DNA from 3 places in the Pantoea sp. CCBC3-3-1 genome. Region 3 is predicted to be linked to each of the others. Evidence: predicted binding sites of a transcription regulator. Region 3 holds the regulator's gene; each other region holds the start of a gene.
The links. The regulator CRP, encoded in region 3, controls carbon source genes, mostly activating them, when cyclic AMP is high. The targets are predictions, from matches to a motif close to ATGTGANNNNNNTCACAT.
Positions count from the first base shown of each region.

Region 1: EHV07_RS09955 (arabinose ABC transporter substrate-binding protein) is a predicted target of CRP. The motif match lies at 3,533-3,550, and genes of this name have one in related genera.
Region 2: epd (erythrose-4-phosphate dehydrogenase) is a predicted target of CRP. The motif match lies at 1,825-1,842, and genes of this name have one in related genera.

Region 1 covers NZ_CP034363.1:2,079,410-2,087,189, forward strand. The annotation lists gene EHV07_RS09940 (sulfatase) at 1-145, shown strand, start outside; gene araA (L-arabinose isomerase) at 229-1,734, opposite strand; gene EHV07_RS09950 (ribulokinase) at 1,744-3,426, opposite strand; gene EHV07_RS09955 (arabinose ABC transporter substrate-binding protein) at 3,782-4,765, shown strand; gene araG (L-arabinose ABC transporter ATP-binding protein AraG) at 4,829-6,352, shown strand; gene araH (L-arabinose ABC transporter permease AraH) at 6,370-7,350, shown strand; gene araC (arabinose operon transcriptional regulator AraC) at 7,360-7,780, shown strand, end outside.
Region 2 covers NZ_CP034363.1:4,031,786-4,039,565, forward strand. The annotation lists gene pgk (phosphoglycerate kinase) at 1-556, opposite strand, end outside; gene epd (erythrose-4-phosphate dehydrogenase) at 579-1,625, opposite strand; gene tkt (transketolase) at 2,133-4,124, opposite strand; gene EHV07_RS18785 (M48 family metallopeptidase) at 4,413-5,165, shown strand; gene speB (agmatinase) at 5,244-6,167, opposite strand; gene speA (biosynthetic arginine decarboxylase) at 6,328-7,780, opposite strand, start outside.
Region 3 covers NZ_CP034363.1:4,543,422-4,551,201, reverse strand. The annotation lists gene EHV07_RS21395 (aspartate aminotransferase family protein) at 1-881, shown strand, start outside; gene EHV07_RS21390 (YccS/YhfK family putative transporter) at 925-3,000, opposite strand; gene crp (cAMP-activated global transcriptional regulator CRP) at 3,059-3,691, opposite strand; gene EHV07_RS21380 (OsmC family protein) at 4,001-4,405, shown strand; gene EHV07_RS21375 (phosphoribulokinase) at 4,422-5,291, opposite strand; gene EHV07_RS21370 (YheU family protein) at 5,388-5,606, opposite strand; gene EHV07_RS21365 (hydrolase) at 5,608-6,600, opposite strand; gene EHV07_RS21360 (LysE family translocator) at 6,685-7,287, shown strand; gene EHV07_RS21355 (pesticin C-terminus-like muramidase) at 7,490-7,780, shown strand, end outside.

The DNA of each region.
Region 1 (7,780 bases), 2.5 Mb from region 3:
GCTCAGGGGCAACAATCCGCGTGATAAATACAGCGGCGTCATTCCGGATGAGTATCATAAAGAGCAGGCCAGTGAAAAGGTCTTTGCTTCCTTTGAAAAAACCGAGAGGCTGGTTGCAGAGATGCTTAAACAACGGCAGGAATAGCAGGCGCCAGACAGCGCACGTCAGGAACGGTGTAATAAGCGTGGCGTACCGGGACAGCCGTCGGGCGGTCCCGGTTTGAGTCATTAACGTTGATTCAGTCGATAGTAGGCTTCGTTCCAGCGCAGCGCGTCCTTAAAGCCGTGCAGCGTGGTTTCTTCATCAATGACCAGCACCTCAATGCCGTGCATTTCGCCATACTGACGCATATCCTCAACCGTCAGCGCCTGGCTGAACACCGTATGGTGCGCGCCGCCGCCCAGAATCCAGGTTTCAGAGGCGGTAGCCAGGGAAGGCTGAGCACGCCACAGCGCTCGCGCAACCGGCAGTTTCGGCAAAGGCTGGGGCTGCTCAATAGTGTCCACCGCGTTCACCAGCAGACGGAAACGATCGCCCATATCAATCACGCTGGCATTCACTGCGCGACCCGCCGGCGCAGAGAAAATCAGGCGTGCCGGATCGGCCTTGCCGCCAATGCCCAGATACTGCACGTCAATTAACGGGCGAGATTCTTTGGCGATAGAAGGGCAGACTTCAAGCATATGCGAGCCGAGCACCAGCTCGTTGCCGGGTGAGAAGTGGTAGGTATAGTCTTCCATAAATGACGTGCCGCCCGGCAGACCGGTCGCCATCACTTTGAAGATGTGCAGCAGCGCGGCGGTTTTCCAGTCGCCTTCACCGGCAAAACCGTAACCCTGCGCCATCAGTCGCTGTACTGCCAGCCCGGGCAGCTGTGTCATGCCGTGCAGCGTCTGGAAATTGGTGGTGAAGGCCATACAGCCTTCATCCTGAAGGAAGCGCTTTATGCCCAGCTCAATGCGAGCCGCATCCAGCACGTTTTGCCGCTTGTCGCCATTGGCCGCTGCCGCAGGCGTAAAGTCATACAGGCTTTCGTATTCGTCAATCAGGGCATGCAGATCGCCATCGGACACGCTGTTGATCACCTCGACCAGGTCGCCCACGCCCCAGCCGTTAACTGAATAACCAAACTGGATCTGCGCTGCAACTTTATCGCCTTCCGTCACCGCGACTTCGCGCATGTTGTCGCCAAAACGGGCAACCTTAAGCTGTGCACTGGCCTGTTTCGCCGCAGCGGCACGCATCCATTTACCAATGCGCTCCTGGGCGGTTTTATCCTGCCAGTGACCCGTTACCACGCTGTGTTGCAAACGCATACGCGCGCCGATAAAACCGAATTCACGGCCGCCGTGCGCGGTTTGGTTAAGATTCATAAAGTCCATATCCATGCTCTCCCACGGAATTTCCGCGTTGAACTGGGTATGAAATTGCAGCAGCGGCTTGTTGAGGATCGACAGGCCGCCAATCCACATTTTTGCCGGAGAGAACGTGTGCAGCCAGGTAATAATGCCCAGGCAGTCTTCGGCATGGTTGGCCTGACGGCACAGGGCCAGCGCTTCATCCGGACTTTTTACCAGCGGCTTCAGCGTCAGAGTAAACGGCAGATTACCGCCACGATTAAGCCCGTCCACCACTTGCTGTGCATGCTGTTCCACCTGACGTAACGTCTCCGCGCCGTAAAGATGCTGAGTACCGATGACAAACCAGACGTTGAGCGCGTTGAGCTGAGTCATAAAATCTCCTTAAACATTGGACAGGCGTGGGGCGAACTGCGGTTCGGCCACTTCACACCATTGAAGGTAACGCTGATAAAGTTGCTGATAGCGATCCACGCGGCTGAGGTCGGGCTGTAGCGTGGTCGCGATTGGGCTGGCCATTTTTTGCTGGGCGGCAGGGACATCGGCGTAGACACCAGCGGCAACAGCGGCAAAAATCGCGGCGCCCAGCGCACAGCACTCGTCGGAGGCCACAATATCCAGCGGACGGTTCATGACGTCACAGCAGACCTGCATAATTGCCGGGGATTTGCGGGCGATCCCGCCAAGGGTAAGCAGGTTTTCTACAGGAATATCCTGGCGCTCGAAACACTCCATAATGGCGCGTGCACCAAAAGCGGTGGCCGCAATAAAACCGCCAAACAGGGCTGGCGCATCGGTTCCCAGATTCAAATCGGTGATAACGCCTTTCAGTCGCTGATTGGCAAAAGGCGTGCGGCGTCCGTTAAACCAGTCAAGCACCACCGGCAGATGGTCCAGCTGGGGATCGGCCGCCCAGGCCTGGGTCAGTTCGTTGAGCAGGTTTTTCTGAATGCTTTCCAGATCGCCCTGAAGATGAGGATGTTTCTCTGCGGCCTGAACCAGCGGCCAGCTGAGCAGGCGGCTGAACCAGGCATACATATCACCAAACGCGGACTGTCCCGCTTCCAGACCTATCATTTGCGGCACCACGCTGCCGTTAACCTGGCCGCAGATGCCCTTGATGGCGCGTTCGCCGACGCGTTCAGGGTCGGCAATCAGGATGTCGCAGGTTGAAGTGCCAATCACTTTAACCAGCGTATAAGGACCCGCACCTGCGCCAACCGCGCCCATATGACAGTCGAATGCGCCACCGGAAAGGGTCACAGTTGCAGGCAGCCCCAGGCGCGATGCCCACTCGGCGGTAATCTGGCCGACAGGGCGATCGGCAGTCCAGGTCTCGCTGAACATTGGCGTATCCAGATGCGCTGCCAGCATCGGATCCAGCGCATCCAGAAAGGCGCGATCCGGCAAACCCTGCCACTCAGGATGCCATAACGATTTGTGACCGGCGGCGCAACGTCCCCGACGGATTGCCTCCGGCGCAGTGGTGCCGCTCAGTAACGCCGGCACCCAGTCGCATAATTCAATCCAGGCCACCGCCGCTTCGCGTACTTCGCGGTCTTCGCGGCTTACGTGCAGGATTTTGGCCCAGAACCATTCTGAAGAATAAATACCGCCGATAAAGCGAGAATAATCAGCAAACTGGCCACTGTGGCACAGCGCCGTGATCTCTTCCGCTTCTTTAATGGCGGTATGATCTTTCCACAGAACGAACATCGCGTTGGGATTTTCAGCAAATTCCGGACGCAGCGCCAGTACGTTGCCATCGCGATCGATGGGGGCTGGCGTTGAGCCTGTTGAATCGACACCGATACCCACGACGTTTTCACGCTGGGCAGGGGTTAATTTAGTGACAACGTCACGAATGGCCTGTTCGAAAGCGTCAATGTAGTCCTGCGGATGGTGACGAAACTGATTGATGCGGCTCTGACAATAAAGGCCTGCTTTCCAGCGAGGATAAGCCACAACCTGGGTTTGCAACTCCTTGCCGCTGGCGCAATCTACCGCCAGCGCCCGCACTGAATCGCTGCCAAAATCCAAACCTATTGTGATGGCGTCCTTCTGCATTTTTACTCTCCGGCTAATCACTGTGTGACTACCCTAAGAAGTTACGCGTGCAGCAGTTAGGTTAGGGGCGCTGCATATATGCACTTTTCTGTCATTCGCCCGCGTTTTGTGATCCGCTTCAAAAGTTAACATTGGGTTAATTTTGCTAAATATATGGACTATTTAGCTGAATCTTCAGGCTGTGATACCGCTCTCCCTTTCTGGCCTCTCTTAACGTTAAAACTAGCGCTTACCGGCAACGGGAAAACCTCTCAGCGCCGAAACGACAGGCTTTTTAAGTTGTTAAGTTTGCTGCCCTACGATTGATACCGTTTACATCACACCGCAAAAAGCGGGAACTGAGCCGGAGAGCCTCATGCACAAATTTACTCACGCGCTGGCAGCGGTTGGCCTCGCCGCCGTTATGTCACATTCGGCTATGGCCGACACCATGAAACTGGGTTTTCTGGTCAAACAGCCGGAAGAACCCTGGTTCCAGACGGAATGGAAGTTTGCCGACAAAGCGGGCAAAGAACTGGGGTTTGAGGTGATTAAAATTGCCGTACCGGACGGGGAAAAAACCCTGAACGCTATCGACAGCCTCGCGGCCAGCGGTGCGAAGGGTTTCGTCATCTGTACGCCCGATCCGAAACTGGGCTCGGCTATTGTGGCAAAAGCCCGAAGCTACGACCTGAAGGTTATCGCGGTAGACGATCAGTTTGTTACGGCTAAAGGTAAGCCGATGGATACCGTGCCGCTGGTGATGATGGCGGCAACTAAAATCGGTGAGCGTCAGGGGCAGGAACTTTATAAGGAGATGCAGAAGCGCGGTTGGGATGCGAAAGAAACCGGCGTAATGGCGATTACCGCCGATGAGCTGGATACCGCACGTCGACGCACCAGTGGCTCAATGGAAGCGTTAAAAGCGGCAGGTTTCCCGGCGGGCCAGATCTACAAAGTCCCGACCAAATCTAACGATATCCCTGGTGCATTCGATGCCGGTAATTCACTGCTGGTACAGCACCCGGAAGTGAAGCACTGGCTGATTATCGGCATGAATGACAACACCGTGCTCGGTGGCGTACGTGCAACCGAAGGCCAGGGCTTTAAAGCGCCGGATGTGATCGGCATCGGCATCAACGGCGTCGATGCCATCAGCGAACTTTCCAAAGGCCAGGCAACCGGCTTCTTTGGATCGCTGCTGCCAAGCCCGGACGTGCACGGCTATAAGAGTATCCAGATGCTCTACAACTGGGTGAGTAAAGATGCCGAACCGGCGAAATTTACCGAAGTGACCGATGTGGTGCTGATCACCCGCGAAAACTTTAAAACCGAACTGGCCAAAAAAGGGCTGATGTAACAAGGATGGAGCCGCGAAGGCTGCGGCTCCGCATGCTGTACCGCAATGTACTCCGGAGGAATAATGAACACGCAACCCCCGTATCTGAGCTTTCACAGCATAAGTAAAACCTTTCCTGGCGTGAAGGCGCTTCAGGACATCAGTTTTGATTGCGAGGCAGGCCAGATCCACGCGCTGATGGGTGAAAACGGCGCGGGAAAATCGACGCTGCTGAAGATCCTTAGCGGCAGCTATCAGCCGACCAGCGGTGAAATCCGTCTGAAAGGCCAGCCGGTCAGCTTTACGCACACGACCGACGCGCTGGACGCGGGCGTGGCGATTATTTATCAGGAACTGCATCTGATCCCTGAGATGTCAGTGGCGGAAAATATCTATCTCGGACAGCTGCCGCAGCGGGCCGGTTTTGTTAATCGCTCGCTGCTACGTTACGAGGCGGGGCTTCAGCTGAAAAATTTAGGCATGGATATTGATCCGGATACGCCGCTGAAGTCGCTTTCGCTCGGCCAGTGGCAGATGGTGGAAATCGCTAAGGCACTGGCGAGAAATGCGAAAGTGATCGCATTTGATGAGCCAACCAGCTCGCTCTCGGCCCGTGAAATTGAACATCTGTTCCGCGTAATCCGCCAGCTGCGCGCGGAAGGCAAAGTGGTGCTGTATGTTTCGCACCGCATGGAAGAAATCTTTGCGCTCAGCGACGCCATTACCGTGTTTAAAGACGGCCGCTACGTGCGTACCTTTCACGACGTTGCGGCAACCAGCCATGATGCGCTGGTACAGGCGATGGTGGGCCGTGAAATTGGCGATATCTATGGCTATACGCCAAGAGATACCGGCGAGATCCGTTTGCAGCTGGATAACGTGCAGGCCAAAGGGGTACGCATGCCGATTTCACTGACCGTTCGCGCCGGTGAAATCGTCGGGCTGTTTGGGCTGGTCGGTGCCGGACGCAGTGAATTAATGAAAGGCTTATTTGGCGCCACCCGCCTCACCGGCGGTGAAGTCCGTCTGGACGGTGAAAAGCTGGTTATCCGTGAACCGTCCGATGCGATTCGCGCCGGGCTGCTGCTCTGCCCGGAAGATCGTAAAGCCGACGGTATCATCGCGGTACACTCGGTGCGGGACAATATCAATATCAGCGCCCGGCGCAACAATCTCACCGCAGGCTGTCTGATTAAAAACCAGTGGGAGCAGACTAACGCGGCGTCGCATATTCGCTCGCTGAATATCAAAACGCCAGGCGCCGATCAGCTGATCATGAACCTCTCCGGCGGCAACCAACAGAAAGCGATTTTAGGACGCTGGCTGTCGGAAGAGATGAAGGTGATCCTGCTGGATGAACCGACGCGCGGTATCGACGTCGGGGCAAAACATGAAATCTATAACCTGATTTATGCGCTGGCAGAAAAGGGCATCGCGGTGCTGTTCGCCTCCAGCGACCTGCCTGAAGTGATGGGTCTCGCCGATCGTATCCTGGTCATGCGGGAAGGCGCCATTGCCGGAGAATTGCATCATCACGAGGCCACCGAAGCGCTAACGCTGGCGCTGGCGATGCCGAAAACCACCCAACATACCGCCGTCGTGGCCTGAACCGAAGGAGCATTATAATGTCCATTACCACTTCCTCCGCGACGCCACCGACCCGTCGCGTCAACCTGAGCCGCATCTGGGATAATTTTGGCATGCTGGTGGTGTTTGCCGTACTGTTTATCGGCTGCACGATTTTTGTACCGAACTTTGGCTCGCTGATCAATATGAAAGGCCTTGGACTGGCGATGTCGATGTCCGGCATGGTGGCCTGCGGCATGCTGTTCTGTCTGGCTTCAGGCGATTTTGATCTTTCTGTCGCCTCGGTTATCGCCTGTGCGGGGGTGACTACCGCCGTGGTCATCAATATGACTGAAAGCCTGTGGATCGGCATTGTAGCGGGCTTGCTGCTGGGCGTGGCCTGCGGATTTGTTAACGGCTTTGTGATAGCGAAGCTGAAGATCAATGCGCTGATTACCACGCTGGCGACCATGCAGATTGTGCGGGGGCTGGCCTATATCTTCTCCGACGGTAAAGCCGTGGGGATAGAAGACGAGCGCTTCTTTGCGCTGGGCTATACCAACTGGCTGGGCGTACCCGCGCCGGTCTGGCTGACTATTGGCACCATGATCGTCTTTGGTTTTCTGCTCAATAAAACCACCTTTGGTCGTAATACCCTGGCGATTGGCGGCAACGAAGAGGCGGCCAGGCTGGCAGGCGTACCGGTGGTGCGCACGCGCATTATCATTTTTATCCTTTCCGGGCTGGTTTCCGCTGCGGCAGGCATCATTCTCGCCTCGCGAATGACCAGCGGTCAGCCGATGACCTCGCTGGGCTATGAACTGATTGTGATCTCGGCCTGCGTGCTGGGCGGCGTGTCGCTGAAGGGCGGTATCGGCAAAATTTCCTACGTTGTTGCGGGCGTATTGATCCTTGGCACCGTGGAAAATGCGATGAATCTCTTAAATATTTCACCGTTTTCACAGTACGTGGTGCGAGGTCTGATACTGTTAGCCGCGGTGATATTTGACCGCTATAAACAAAAAGCTAAAACGGCCTGAGGAGGCGTTATGTATCATCGTCTGGCGCCGGTGGCGCAATCTAATCCGCTGTTGCCCGGCTATCCCTTCAACGCCTGGCTGGTCGCTGGCCTGACGCCGATCAATGCCGGCGATCCGCTCGATTTCTTTATTGATCGTCCTGCGGGTATGAAAGGCTACATTATTAACCTGACCACCAAAGGGCGCGGCCAGGTCTTCAGCGGTGACGATGCCTTTAACTGTGAAACAGGCGACCTGCTGCTGTTTCAGCCAAAAACCTCGCATTACTATGGCCGTTCTTCAGAAAGCGACTGCTGGCACCATCGCTGGATCTATTTTCGCCCGCGCGCCTACTGGAGCAGCTGGCTTCAGTGGCAGGATGAAAAGCAGGGTGTCGGCCGGTTACGGCTGCCGGAAAGGCTGTGGCCAGAATTTGAGCGGCTGTTCGCCA
Region 2 (7,780 bases), 510 kb from region 3:
CCATTGGGCGCTCAGGGCTTTTCAGGGCTTTACCCAGCGCTTCCAGCTCGTCTGCCAGCAGCGGGCCAGCACAGGCGACAGAGGCAAATTTACCAACGCCGTGAGTAGAGGCCTGCGCGCGGTGCGCCGTACCAAAGGCATCCATGACATAGATGTCGCACAGCGCAGCATATTTTTTAGCGAGCGTTTCGTCGTCTTTCTTTTCGCCTTTGTTAAAGCGCACGTTTTCCAGAACGACCAGCTCACCGTCTGCAATTTCAACGCCGTCCAGATAATCTTTCGCCAGGCGAACTGGAGATGAAAGTTTATCTTTCAGATAGTTAACCACCGGAAGCAGTGAGAATTCTTCATTATATTCACCTTCGGTCGGACGACCAAGGTGAGAGGTTACCATCACTTTTGCGCCCTGCTTCAGGGCCGCTTCGATAGTCGGCAGTGAAGCACGGATACGTGCATCTGAAGTCACTTTCCCTTCTTTCACTGGCACATTCAAATCGGAACGAATCAGTACGCGTTTCCCGGCAAGATCCAAATCGGTCATTTTAATTACTGACATGGTGAGTCCTCTCGTTGATTCTCTAAATTTTAAAGGCGCAATCCGCGCCCTGGCTGAAACCGCTTGCGGCCATGGCTAACGTCGTGTCAATCATTCGGTTAGCAAAGCCCCACTCGTTGTCGCACCAGACCAGCGTCTTGATCAGGTGCTGACCGCTGACCCGCGTTTGGGTGCCGTCCACAATGGCACTGTGCGGATCGTGGTTAAAATCTATGGAGACTAACGGTAATTCCGTATAGTCAACTATACCACTAAATGTTTCTTCCGAGGCATTTTGCAGCAGCGCGTTGACCTCGCAGGCCCGTACCGCAGCCCGTACGCTGACGCTTAAATCAATTGCCGTCACGTTAATCGTAGGCACGCGCACGGCGATGGCTTCAAAGCGATCGTTAAATTTCGGAAAAATACGCGTAATGCCTGCGGCAAGGCGCGTATCCACCGGAATGATCGACTGGCTGGCCGCACGAGTACGCCGTAAATCGGTGTGGTAGGCATCAATAACCTGCTGGTCGTGCATGGCAGAGTGGATAGTGGTTACCGTGCCTGACTCGATGCCGAAGGCGTCATCCAGCAGTTTGATAATCGGAATAATACAGTTAGTGGTACAGGAGGCGTTGGAGACGATCAGGTCGTGGGGCTTGAGTTCTTTTTCGTTCACGCCAAAGACCACGGTGGCGTCAAGGTCGTTTCCACCGGGATGGGAAAACAGCACTTTTTTAGCGCCGGCGGCAAGATGAGCTTCGCCATCAGCCCGGCTGCCAAACACGCCGGTGCAATCAAGAACGATATCAACATTAAGCTCGCGCCAGGGAAGATCGGCGATTTCCGCACGATGCAAAATACGAATGGTATCTTCGCCCACCCACAGCAGATCTCGCTCCTGACGAACGTCCCAGGCAAACCGCCCGTGGCTGGTATCGTATTTTAACAGGTGCGCCATGCCTGCCGCTTCCGCCAGTTCATTAATGGCCACAATGGTAATTTCAGCGCGGCGTCCGGTTTCATAAAGCGCACGCAGTACGTTACGCCCAATGCGACCAAATCCGTTTATGGCAATGCGAACCGTCATATCACTCCTGCAGCAAAATTCAGTGCAAAACTGGAACGTTAGCCTGAGGCAGACGTTTACATTTGTACAGGGAATTTTTGCGCCTTCAATCCTGCATTCGATTCCAATCCCGTCAGTCGATACGCGGACTGAAACGGTTCAGCTACAATAAAGACAATACGGAATAATTGGAATGAGTTAGATCAATCCCAGGTTAAAAATCTGACCCGGATCACATTCGGGGAAAGAGTGGTCAAAAAACATCCCATTAATATCGCATTGCAGAGTCAGGCAGGCTGGTGCGATCGCGCATTCCGATCAGCACAAACTTAGCATACGCCAGGGCGAAACTGCTCTCTCGCCGCTTAAATGAGATTTTTCCCAGTCATTTTATGTTAATAGCGAAATTCATACGTAACGAACAGAAATAACCGCAACGCGAAAAGGAACCTGTTGCAGCCGTGAGGTGGCAGTGAATGCTAAGGGTTTTAGGCAGGCTCGCCTGCCTGAGCAGGCGAGCCTGACGTCTTACAGCAGCGCTTTCGCTTTAGCGACAACGTTATCCACGGTGAAGCCAAAGATTTCAAACAGCTTCTCGGCTGGTGCTGACTCACCGAAGGTGGTCATGCCAACGATAGCGCCGTTCAGGCCGGTGTATTTGAACCAGTAATCAGCAATACCCGCTTCGATAGCAACGCGCGCGCTAACCGCTTTCGGCAGCACGGCTTCACGGTAAGCAGCATCCTGCTTGTCAAACGCATCGGTAGACGGCATAGAAACCACGCGAGCCTTACGGCCTTCCGCAGTCAGACGATCGTACGCGGCAACCGCCAGCTCAACTTCAGAACCGGTAGCAATCAGGATGACTTCTGGCTGACCTGCGCAATCTTTCAGCACATAAGCACCGCGCGCAACGTTAGCCAGCTGCTCAGCATCACGATCCTGCTGCGCCAGATTCTGACGGGAGAAGATCAGCGCGGTTGGGCCGTCGTGACGTTCGATAGCATATTTCCAGGCTACGGCTGATTCCACCTGGTCACACGGACGCCATACGCTCATGTTTGGCGTCACGCGCAGGCTGGCAAGCTGTTCTACCGGCTGGTGAGTTGGACCATCTTCGCCCAGACCAATGGAGTCATGGGTATAGACCATAACCTGGCGGATTTTCATCAGCGCGGCCATACGGGCAGCATTTCGAGCGTATTCCACAAACATCAGGAACGTTGCGGTATAAGGCAGGAAACCGCCGTGCAGCGTAATGCCGTTCGCGATCGCCGTCATACCGAACTCGCGTACGCCATAATGAATATAGTTGCCTGCGGCATCTTCATTGATTGGCTTAGAGCCGGACCACATGGTCAGGTTGCTTGGCGCGAGGTCAGCGGAACCGCCCAGATATTCTGGCAGCAGCTTGCCGAAGGCTTCCAGCGCGTTCTGAGAAGCTTTACGGCTGGCAATTTTAGCTGGGTTCGCCTGCAGCTGTTCGATGAACTTCTGCGACTCATTCTGCCAGTTTTCCGGCAGTTCGTTTTTAACACGACGCTGGAATTCGAGGGCCAGCTCAGGATGCGCTTTCGCGTAGGCGGCGAACTTTTCATTCCACGCAGCTTCTTTCGCCTGACCGGCCTCTTTCGCGTCCCACTGAGCGTAAATGTCCTGTGGGATTTCGAATGGCGCATGGCTCCAGCCCAGTTGCTTACGGGTCAGTGCGATCTCTTCATCACCCAGCGGTGCGCCGTGTGAATCGTGCGTGCCGGCTTTGTTTGGTGAGCCAAAGCCAATCACGGTTTTGCACATCAGCAGAGAAGGCTTATCGCTGACCGCTTTGGCTTCTTCAACGGCTTTACGGATAGCTTCCGCGTCGTGACCGTCCACGCCACGAACAACGTGCCAGCCATAAGCTTCGAAACGCGCCGCGGTATCATCGGTGAACCAGCCGTCGATATGGCCGTCGATAGAGATGCCGTTATCGTCATAGAAAGCAACCAGCTTGCCCAGTTTCAGCGTGCCCGCCAGCGAGCAAACTTCATGAGAGATGCCTTCCATCATGCAGCCGTCGCCCATAAACACATAGGTGTTGTGGTCAACAACGTCGTGGCCCGGACGGTTGAACTGCGCGGCCAGCGTACGCTCGGCAATCGCCATACCGACAGCGTTAGCAATACCCTGTCCCAGCGGACCCGTGGTGGTTTCAACGCCTGCGGTGTAACCGAACTCCGGGTGGCCTGGCGTTTTGGAGTGCAGCTGACGGAAGTTAGCCAGTTCAGCAATCGGCAGATCGTAGCCGCTGAGGTGCAGCAGGCTATAAATCAGCATCGAACCGTGGCCGTTTGACAGCACGAAACGGTCGCGATCGGCCCACAGAGGATTCGTCGGGTTGTGATTCAGGAAGTCACGCCACAGAACCTCAGCAATATCCGCCATACCCATAGGCGCGCCCGGGTGGCCAGATTTGGCTTTCTGTACAGCATCCATACTTAGTGCGCGAATGGCGTTCGCAAGCTCTTTACGAGAAGACATGTTCTACTCCAGATCGGATTAAACGCTTCGCCGTCCTTAACCTATTTTAATCAATGAGTTATCAGGCAAAGTGGTAAAAGTCGACCCTCAATGTACATGAAAGGGGGGTAACATGTACATGGCGAAAAGTGCAAAAAAACCGGTCCAAACTTGCGTTTTTTGCCCGCCGCAACTAGGCATTTGTACGCTGTACGGTTATAACGTTTACTTCTTAGTCACACTTTTTCCCTGCTATTTAGCGGCAGGTGATTGTTTTTTATTACCTTGTTATGGAATGGATGAAAATATATGAAACTCCCTGCTTCAGTACTGGCTCTGACCATTGCCACCGCACTTTCTGGTTGTCAGAATTTTGACAGCAATGCCCTGCTCCAGTCGGGTGCCCAGGCTTATCAGGCTGCCTCACTCAGCGATGCGCAGGTAAAAGAACTCAGTGTGAAATCCTGCGAGCAAATGGATAGCGAGGCACAAATTGCCCCTGCCGACAGCGTTTATACCCAGCGTCTGAATAAAATTGCCGCCGCGCTTGGCGATAATATTAACGGCACGCCGGCAAACTATAAGGTCTACGTCACGAAGGATGTTAATGCCTGGGCGATGGCGAACGGCTGTATCCGTGTCTACAGCGGTTTAATGGATATGATGACCGACAACGAAGTGGAAGGCGTACTGGGCCATGAAATGGGTCACGTTGCGCTGGGGCACACGCGTCGGGCGATGCAGGTGGCTTACGGCACGACGGCAGCACGCTCTGCTGCGGCCTCCGTTGGCGGTATTGCTGCTACGCTGTCAGCCTCGCAGCTGGGCGACCTGGGCGAGAAACTGGTGAATGCACAGTTCTCACAAAAACAGGAATCGCAGGCGGATGATTACTCATTTGATCTGTTGAAGAAGCGCGGCATCAACCCAGAAGGGCTGGAAACCAGTTTTGAAAAACTGGCGAAACTGGAAGGCAGCAACAGCAGTACAATGTTTGACTCCCATCCTTCCTCTGCTTCCCGTGCACAGCATATTAAGGAGCGCATTGCGGCAGGAAAATAATGATAAAGGCCAGCCACGCGCTGGCCTTTGATTGTTGACCTGATAGTGCCCTGAGAAACGCAAGCGGGCCCTGGGGCTTTATTCGCCTTTGTTCACTGCCTGCACATGCAGCATATCCAGCGCCAGCGTCGCCGCCGCCAGAGAGGTCAAATCAGACTGATCGTAACCCGGCGCGACCTCTACCAGATCCATTCCCACAATATTTAACCCTTGCAGACCGCGTACCAGCTTGGTTGCTTTGTCGGTCGTTAATCCACCGATCACTGGCGTGCCCGTACCTGGCGCATGCGCCGGATCCAGACAGTCGATATCAAAAGTCAGGTACACCGGCATATCGCCAACGATCTGTTTCACCTGGGCAATGATGTCATCAACGCTGCGATCGTTGATCTGCGCTGCGTCGAGCACGTTAAAGCCCAGAGAATCATCGAACTCGGTACGAATACCAATCTGCACGGAATGAGCAGGATCGATCAGGCCTTCCTGCGGCGCCGTGTAGAACATCGTGCCGTGGTCAAACGTCGGGCCGTTGGAATAGGTGTCGGTATGGGCATCAAAATGCACCAGCGCCATTTTCCCGAAATGCTTCGCGTGGGCGCGCAGCAGCGGCAGCGTTACATAGTGGTCGCCGCCGAAGGTCAGCATACGCTTACCATTAGCCAGCAGCTTTTCAGCGTGCGCCTGCAATTTATCCGACAGATCCTGTGAATCGCCAAACGCGTAAACCAGATCGCCGCAATCAATCACTTTCAGGCGCTGACGCAGATCGAATTTCCACGGCCAGCGGCAGCCTTCCCAGGCCAGGTTGGTAGAAATTTGACGGATGGCGCCCGGGCCAAGGCGGCTGCCAGGGCGGCCCGACGTCGCCGCATCAAAAGGCACACCGGTAATGACCCATTCTGCGTCGCTGTCGTAAGGCTGAAAGTTAACCGGGAAACGCATAAAACCAAACGCGTTTGAAACCAGGGAGTTGTCGTATTGATTGCCGAGAGTGTTATTCATTGCCAATCCTCTTTTGCTGTTGCCAGTAGGCGCGTAAAAGTAAAGATGAAAAAAATCCCCGCCGCGTCGTTAAGCCCGACGAGGAAGGGATTGATAACCGTATTGCCTGAGCCGGGCAGCGTGCCGGCCCACAATCAGCGCGTTTCGCTAATCAGCTGGCCTACTCATCTTCCAGATAAGTGTAGCCGTACAGACCCGCTTCAAACTCTTCGATAAACTGCGCACGGAGATCGTCATCCAGATCGCTCTCTTTGATCTGTTTACGGAAGTGCGTTAACAGCTCCTGCGGATCCAGCTGAACGTATTCAAGCATATCCGCGACGGTGTCGCCTTCATCAGACAGCTGAACATCCACGCGACCGTCTGCATAAGCAAAGACGTCCACCGCTTCGGTATCGCCGAACAGGTTATGCATGTTGCCCAGAATTTCCTGATAGGCACCGACCATGAAGAAGCCCAGCATCGGTGGATTATCCACATCGTACTGCGGCATCGGCATGGTAGTTGCAATACCGTCACCGTCAACGTAATGGTCGATCGTGCCGTCGGAGTCACAGGTAATGTCCAGCAATACCGCGCGGCGTTCCGGAGACTTATTCAGGCCTTCAAGCGGCAGCACCGGGAACAGCTGATCGATACCCCACGCGTCCGGCATTGACTGGAACAGCGAGAAGTTAACGTAAATCTTATCCGCCATCCGTTCCTGAAGCTCATCAATAATGGGACGGTGAGCACGGTTGCTCGGATCCAGGTGCTGCTGAATGTAGTTACAAATACTCAGATACAGCTGCTCTGCCCAGGCACGCTGCTTGAGGTCGTAAGTGCCTTGCGAATAGCCGGTGTGAATATCGTGCAGATCCATCTGGCTGTCGTGCAGCCATTCACGCAGTGAGCGACGATTGTTCGGCTCATGCATTTCCTGCCAGGTATCCCACATGCTGATGATAGGGCGTGGAGCCTCACCAGCAGGCGCCTGCGGAGTACTGAATTCGTTGCGTTCAACACCAATGATGTTCGATACCAGTACCGTGTGGTGTGCAGTAACCGCACGACCGGACTCGGTGATCACCGTCGGATGTGGCAGGTCATGTTCATCGCATGCCGCGCCAATTGCCCAAATAACATTGTTGGCATATTCGTTCAGGCCGTAGTTTACCGAGCAGTCGGACTGTGAACGGGTTCCTTCATAGTCCACGCCCAGACCGCCGCCGACGTCAAAGCACTGAATGTTGACGCCAAGCTTCGCCAGTTCGACGTAGAAACGGGCTGATTCGCGCACGCCGGTAGCGATATCGCGGATATTTGCCATCTGCGAGCCGAGATGGAAATGCAGAAGTTGCAGGCTTTCCATCCGCCCTGCTTCACGCATGATATCCACCAGCTTCAGCACCTGAGTCGCAGACAGGCCAAATTTAGACTTCTCGCCGCCGCTGGACTGCCATTTACCGGAGCCTTGCGACGCCAGACGGGCGCGGATACCGAGGCGCGGAATAACATTCAGGCGCTCAGCCTCTTCCAGCACCATCTTCACTTCGGTCATTTTTTCCAGCACCAGATAGACCTTGTGGCCCATCTTTTCGCCGATCAGCGCCAGACGAATATATTCGCGGTCT
Region 3 (7,780 bases):
AAGCCGCGTTTAAACTGGCTCGCTACTATGCTTCGAAGCGCCATTCGCCGTATAAAAGTAAAATCATCGCCTTCCATAATGCGTTCCACGGCCGCACTTTGTTTACCGTGTCCGTTGGTGGACAGCCTAAATACTCTGACGGTTTCGGCCCCAAACCGGCGGATATCGTCCATGTGCCGTTCAACGATCTGGCTGCGGTTAAAGCGGTAATTGATGATCACACCTGCGCCATCGTGGTTGAGCCAATCCAGGGCGAAGGCGGCATTGTGCCTGCGACGCCAGAGTTTATGCAGGGACTGCGTCAGCTGTGTGATGAACATCAGGCGCTGCTGGTACTGGATGAAGTGCAGAGCGGCATGGGCCGTAGCGGCAAGCTGTTTGCCTGTGAGCATTACGGCGTGAATCCAGACATTCTGACCACCGCTAAAGCGCTGGGCGGCGGCTTCCCGGTGAGTGCGATGCTGACCACCAATGAAATCGCCTCCGCGATGGCGCCGGGCGTTCACGGCACCACTTATGGCGGCAATCCGCTGGCCTGTGCCGTAGCCGAAGCCGCGCTGGATATTATCAACACGGAAGAAGTACTCAGCGGTGTTGAAACGCGGCGTGAGCTGTTCGTCACTGCATTAAAAGCGCTGGATGCGAAGCTGGATCTGTTCAGCGAAATTCGTGGCAAAGGACTGCTGATTGGTGCGGCGTTGAAACCTCAGCATGCGGGTAAAGCGCGCGATATCCTTAACGCCGCAGCGGCCGAAGGCGTCATGATCCTGAATGCGGGAACGGATGTTATCCGCTTTGCGCCATCGCTGGTTATTGAGCCTGCCGATATTGAAGAAGGCATGACGCGCTTCGCTGAGGCCGTGAAGAAAGTGCTGGCGTAAGCCAGAAGGCCGGAAGCCGTTAACACAGGCTTCCGGCTGCCCTTCAGGACTTACGCAGACGCCTCGACAGCCAGCGTCCATGATGCGGTCGGCTGCTCCAGGCCAGTGAAGAGAGGGTATGCATGACGCTCAGGTGTCCCAAAATCTGCTTCACATGCCTTTCCAGAATAGTGACCGGCCCCTGATTAGACTCCGTCTTATCGTCCAGCACGTTACTTCCCGAACTCGGGCCATCATACTCAAGCCGCTGCTGGCAGCGCTGCAAGGCTATTTCGCAGCTTTGCAGATAACGTTCCGCCAGCTGCGGCGTCAGCATGGTGTGCTCACGGGCCAGAATCGTCATCGCATTAATATGCTCCACGATAAACTGGCTGTGCGTTACCCACAGCTTCATATCTGACAGATAGCTGTTATCAAATCCCGGCTCCAGCATCGACTGATTCAGCGAATTGAACAGCGCGTTATGCGCCTGGTTAACCCGTATGCGCTGATAAGCAAGCTTCTCGGGCTTCTGCTCATCGCCCAGCAGCATCTGTAGCGCCTCCTGATAGGTTTCCAGCGCGTCATGCGCATTCTGCCGCAGCAGGCCGCTCTGCCACTGCGGCCACAGCCAGATCATCCCGCCGAAGGCAATCAGGCAGCCCATCAGCGTATCCAACAGGCGCGGCAGCAGGAAGTCCGCACCGTTCAGTGAGAGTAGCTGTAGCGAGTAAACCGCCGTCACCGTAAAACCAATCGTCGCCAGACCGTAAAATTTGCGGATAAACAGGTAGCTCACCAGCGTAATAATCAGCATTACCAACAGGACGGCAGATTGCGGAACCTGAAGGCGTAAGGCGACAGCCGCCACAATTAAGCCGCCCAGCGTGCCGAGCGCACGGTTTTGGATGCGCACCCGCGTGGCGCTGTAGCCGTTCTGACTGACCACCATCACCGTCATCAGGATCCAGTAAGGCTTGGGCAGGTTAAAAAACAGCGCCAGCGAGCTGGCAAAAGTGAGCATCACGGCAAAGCGGCCTGCGGTGCGTAGCGCAGTCGACTTGAGCGATAAATAGTTTTTGATTGCTGGCAGCAGCGGTAAGCGGCGCTGGCGATCGGCCATCAAGTCGCGTTGATAAAGGGGACGCTGCGTGCGCAGAACGCGAGCGATACGGCTGAAATGGTAAGAGCAGAACGTTCCAACCGGGTTATCAGGATGCTGGCGGGCAATTTTTTCTAATGCCCCAAGCTGCTTATCCATGGAGAAGCGCTCGGAGAGCTTGTGATAAAGAATGTCGTCGGCCAGCTGCCGCAACCGGGCCGCGATAGTCTGAGCATTCCAGCGGATCACCGCCTCGGCATGGCTTTTCTCCACCAGCTTTTGCACTTCTTCCGGCTGATGCAGACTCACGGAGATGTGCTCCTGCAAATCCAGCGCTACCTGAAAGGCGCGCGTCAATCGCTTGTGGTGATTATCGTTGCTGGCTGCCAGCATATGCATTTGCTGATAGCAGTTGGTAATCAGGTCGACCGCTTTTTGCTGGCGGGCCAGTAATGGCGGCAGCGATTTCTCCGGGTCGCTAAGGCGGGTCAGCAGGGTATATTTCGCTTCGCAGTAGCCCGCCAGCTCGCGGTATAACAGGCTGAGCGTTTCGCGCATCGGTTGCTCTTTCCACAGCCAGAACCAGAACCAGTTAAATGCGCCATACCAAACTGTGCCAAGGATATAGAGCAGCGGCGGTTCCCAAATGGGCATTCTTCCCGCCAGGCTGAGGGTAAAAATACCGGCAATCAGCGAGCTGGGGAGCAAACGACCATGCAGCGGGCTGATTTCGCCCGTCACGCCCAGCAGCAGAGCCATTGCAAACAGAATGGCAGGCAGGGGAATGGCATGATTGCCTAAATACTGGACCAGAAAACTGCTCAGTGCGAACAGGCCGCCGCCAACCATCAGCCGCTTGAAAAAGCGCTTATGCGGGGTATCGAGACCGGCAATGTTGCAGCAGGCCGGCACAAGAGAAAACAGCAGTCCTTTTTGCAGGTCACCCAGCAGCCATCCAATAGCGACCGGTAAACAGAGCACCAGCGTCTGACGCAGCGCGTAGTTGACCTCGGGATGATAGATAATTCGACGCCACATCACTGTATACCAATAAAAAAGGCGCAACAGAGGCGTTGCGCCGTGGATTCAGAGCCGGTTAGCGAGTGCCGTAAACTACGATGGTTTTACCATGCGCGGAGATCAGGTTCTGATCTTCCAGCATTTTCAGAATGCGACCTACGGTTTCACGCGAGCAGCCAACAATCTGGCCGATCTCCTGGCGGGTGATTTTAATCTGCATCCCGTCCGGGTGAGTCATGGCATCCGGCTGTTTAGCCAGGTTTAACAAGGTTTGCGCGATGCGACCTGTCACATCGAGGAAAGCTAAATTGCCGACTTTCTCAGACGTCACCTGCAGGCGGCGCGCCATCTGTGATGAAAGACGCATCAGGATGTCAGGGTTGACCTGAATCAGCTGGCGAAATTTTTTATAGGAAATTTCAGCCACTTCGCAGGCCGTTTTCGCTCGCACCCAGGCGCTGCGTTCCTGACCTTCTTCAAACAGGCCAAGCTCACCAATAAAATCGCCCTGATTGAGGTAAGAGAGGATCATCTCTTTACCTTCTTCATCCTTGATCAATACGGCTACCGCGCCTTTAACGATGTAGTAAAGCGTTTCCGCTTTTTCACCCTGATGAATCAGCGTGCTTTTGGATGGATACTTGTGAATATGGCAATGTGACAGGAACCATTCAAGTGTCGGGTCTGTTTGCGGTTTGCCGAGAACCATTCGCTGTTATCCTCTGTTGTTATCGTGCCTAAATACAGGGGCAGAGTTCCCTGTCAGGCGTTGAAATGGTCAAGCGTTTCCCATCAAGGAAATTTATTCGGGCTTCTGTTGAAAGCCTGGCTCGTTATGTCGTCCCTTTTCGTCTTGTATGTAGAGTACTGACGAAATTATTACAGCTTTGTTTGTAGCACAGCTTTGCATGGGTGTCTTCTGTTGTCTCGCTTCAGCATAGTGCTATTTATGTCGCATTGCCGTTTTTGTTGTCCGGACCTGAAGGTAAGATAACTGAATGAATTAGAGGAGTTTGTTATGCAGGCACGTATCAAATGGGTGGAAGGGCTGACCTTTTTGGGAGAATCCTCATCCGGTCATCAGGTTTTAATGGATGGTAACGCCGGTGATAAAGCACCCAGCCCAATGGAAATGTTGCTCATGGCGGCCGGAGGATGCAGCGCGATAGATGTCGTTTCTATTCTGCAAAAAGGACGTCACGACGTCAGGGATTGCGAGGTCAAACTGACGTCAGAGCGGCGTGAGGCGGCGCCGCGTATATTTACGCATATTAATCTGCATTTTATCGTTAGCGGAAAGGCGCTGGAGGAAAAAATCGTTGCTCGCGCGGTCCAGCTCTCCGCAGAAAAATATTGTCCGGTCGCGCTGATGCTGGGGAAGGGCGTGAAGCTGACCCACAGCTTTTCTATCGTTGCACAGTAGCGAGCGGGAAACGCCGCTACTCGATCTTTTTGCCCTCGATCAGTCGCTTCACCAGGGGTCCCATTATCAGTTCCATCGCCAGCCCCATTTTGCCGCCCGGCACCACCAGCGTGTTGATATGGGAAATGAAAGAGCCTTGCAGCATGCTCAGCAGATAGGGAAAGTCGATATCCTCCAGCGCCTGGAAATGAATAACCACAAAGCTTTCATCCAGCGAGGGAATGCCGCGAGCCGCAAAGGGATTTGAGGTATCAACAGTGGGTACGCGCTGAAAATTAATGTGGGTGCGGGAAAACTGCGGCGTAATAAAGTTGATGTAGTCTTCCATTGAGCGCACGACGGAATCCATGACCGCTTCGCGAGAGTGCCCACGCTCGCTGGTATCACGAACCAGCTTCTGTATCCATTCCAGGTTAACGATCGGCACCACGCCGACCAGCAGATCGACATTTTGCGCCACGTTATTCTGCGGCGTAACGACGCCGCCGTGCAGACCTTCGTAAAACAGGACGTCTGTCGGTTCGGGTAGCGGTTGCCAGGGGGTGAAGGTTCCCGGCACCTGGTTCCACGGCACCGCCTCATCATAAGTGTGCAGATATTTGCGCGATTTGCCGCTGCCGGTCAGCCCGTATTCAACGAAGGTATGTTCCAGCAGCGCAAAGTCATTGGCCTCGGGTCCAAAGTAGCTGATATGGCGGCCCATATCGCGTGCTTTACGGATTGCCATATCCATTTCCGGCCGGGTAAAGCGGTGAAAGCTGTCGCCTTCAACCTCCGCGGCGTGCAGGTTCAGCTGCTGAAAGATTTTGCGAAAGGCCAGGCTGGTGGTGGTGGTTCCTGCGCCGCTGGAGCCGGTGACGGCAATCACGGGATGTTTGGCTGACATACTTAGCGCTCTCTGAAAAGGTCATGGCGATCCCGCATTGGTATCACGTTTTGCGCATTTGTGTCACGTTCATGCGCAGAAGATAAGCACAGCGACCTACTCGCGGAACTGACCACGCGGCATGATGTTCACCGTTTCATGCAGTTCCGACCACACCAGAACCGCTTCACCGCTTTCAAGCTGACGCCTGACGTCGTTGACTTTCTGCTCCAGCGATCGCTCCTGTTCACCGTAATCGGTGCCTTCACGCAGCACGAAAGCTTCAATGAGGTTCGCGAGGGTTTCCGAATCGAGTTCTTTCCAGGGAATAATCATGTTAGTTGTCCAGCCAGGTTGAAAGCCATTGAGGGATGCGTTGTTCCAGCCACATCTGCGGCTTACGCAATGTTCCGCCGACAAATCCTACATGTCCGCCGTGTTGCGTAAGCTGATATTCAACATTGGCGGGTAGCATCGCTGCGGCGGGAATGACCTCACTGGTCATAAAGGGGTCGTCTTTCGCATGGATAATCAGTAACGGCTTAGTGACGCCAGGCAATAACGGCATCGCGCTGCAACGGCGATAATAGTCGGTGGCATCCTGAAAACCGTGTGCTCTGGCGGTGATGGCATCGTCGAAATCGCGCAGTTTCTTCAACGCTTTTAGCTGCGTTAAATCTACCGGCAGGGTGCCAGGCCACTTGTTCAGTTTTCGCGTTGCGTTTTGCTTCAGCAAGTTTAGCAGGTAGCGCTGATAAATCCGCGAAAAGCCTTGTTCCAGACGAAGGCTGCACGGCTCCAGCATCAGTGGCGCGGAGACAACCACGGCGGCATCCAGCAGGCAGCCGTCGCCCTGCTCCCCCAGCAGGCAGGCCAGCATATTGCCGCCAAGAGAAAATCCTACTGCGGCAGTCGGCACCGTGCCAAATTCATCCGTCAGCCATTGCAGAAAGTAGCTGGCGTCGCCCGTTTCGCCGGAATGGTAGATGCGTTCCAGCCGGTTCGGCTCGCCGCTACAGCCGCGAAAGTGCATGACCACGCCCAGCCAGCCGCGCTGCTGACAGGCTTGCAGCAGGCCGTGCGCATAAGGACTGTTAACGCTGCCTTCCAGGCCGTGAAACAGTACAACGCGCGGTTTGTGGCGGGCGAAGGTGGGGTCTTCGCTCCAGGCCAAATCAACAAAGTCGCTGTCCGGCAAGGTCAGACGCTGCCAGTGGGGCTTCAGCAAAATTCGCCGACGAACCAGGCGCGGCAAAACGGTCTGCAAATGCGCGTTACTCATACCGGTTATCGGTTGAAAGACGTTGCTCGTCAGGTGATCAAAATTCATGTTCAAAAGGCTTGTAGGATCTCTGTCACATTGCTAGCTTCGATGAGTTCGTTTCTGATCAGGGGTGAGGAGCACCCGTTTCATATGGAACTGAGTCTTTTTTTATCTATGTTGGGCTTTTTGTGGGTCGCTGCGATTACGCCCGGCCCTAATAATATGTTACTCACCGCCTCTGGCGCCAATTTTGGTTTCCTGCGTTCGCTGTGGTTGCTGATTGGCATCATGATTGGTATGCAGGTCATGCTGCTCATGGTGGCGTTTGGCATTGGTGGATTGATCCTGCTTTATCCTTCCCTGCACCTTTTCCTGAAAATAGCCGGCAGTGCTTATTTGCTGTGGCTGGCCTGGAAAATTGCCTCGGCGAAATATGAAAAACTGGAGACCGGCGACGGTCCGGCAACGCCTATGCCGTTCTGGCAAGGTGGATTGCTACAGCTTATCAACCCTAAAGCGTGGCTGATGGCGTTAGGCGCGGTCGCCAGCTTCAGCCTGGCAGGAGAAGCCTACCGCAGTTCGGTAATCGCTATCAGCTTCGCCATGGCGTTGGTGAACCTCGTTTCAGGCTTGATCTGGCTGGGCTTTGGCTCGCTGATAGGGCAAATCTTACGTAGCCGCCGTGCCTGGACAATCTTTAACGTAGCGATGGGGCTTTTGACCGCCGCCTGTGTACTGCTGATTTGGCACTGAGCAACTTAAAATAAATTTCATTTGTTCATTAAAAGCCATCGTGAAAATTGATGGCTTTTTAAAATGGCTATTTCCTGTTTGCATTGCATTATTAACCTGAGAATGAAAATTGAGCAGTCGCAGGCCTTTTTTAAACTATTGCGGCTATTTAATAATTGTGATATTTATTCTAAATGTTTTTATTTTGACAAGGAACTGTCAGATGTTAGAACCTAAGAAAGGATTACTGACATTTAGAGCCGAAGGGGACGATTTTAAGGGGGGGCGCAACTATTCCCGTAAAATCCATTGGCCCGGTGTGTTCAGCGGTTGTGCCAAAAATAATTCCGGGGTAACTATTGGAAGAGGTTTTGACTTGGGGGACAGGTCAAAGCAAGAAATAATAACGGAGTTAAGACGGGCTGGAATTCCAAATGATCAGGCAAGTAAAATTGCTGGAGCAGCGGGTTTGAAGGGGTGTTTAGCCGGAGATTACGTAAAAAATAATAAAGAA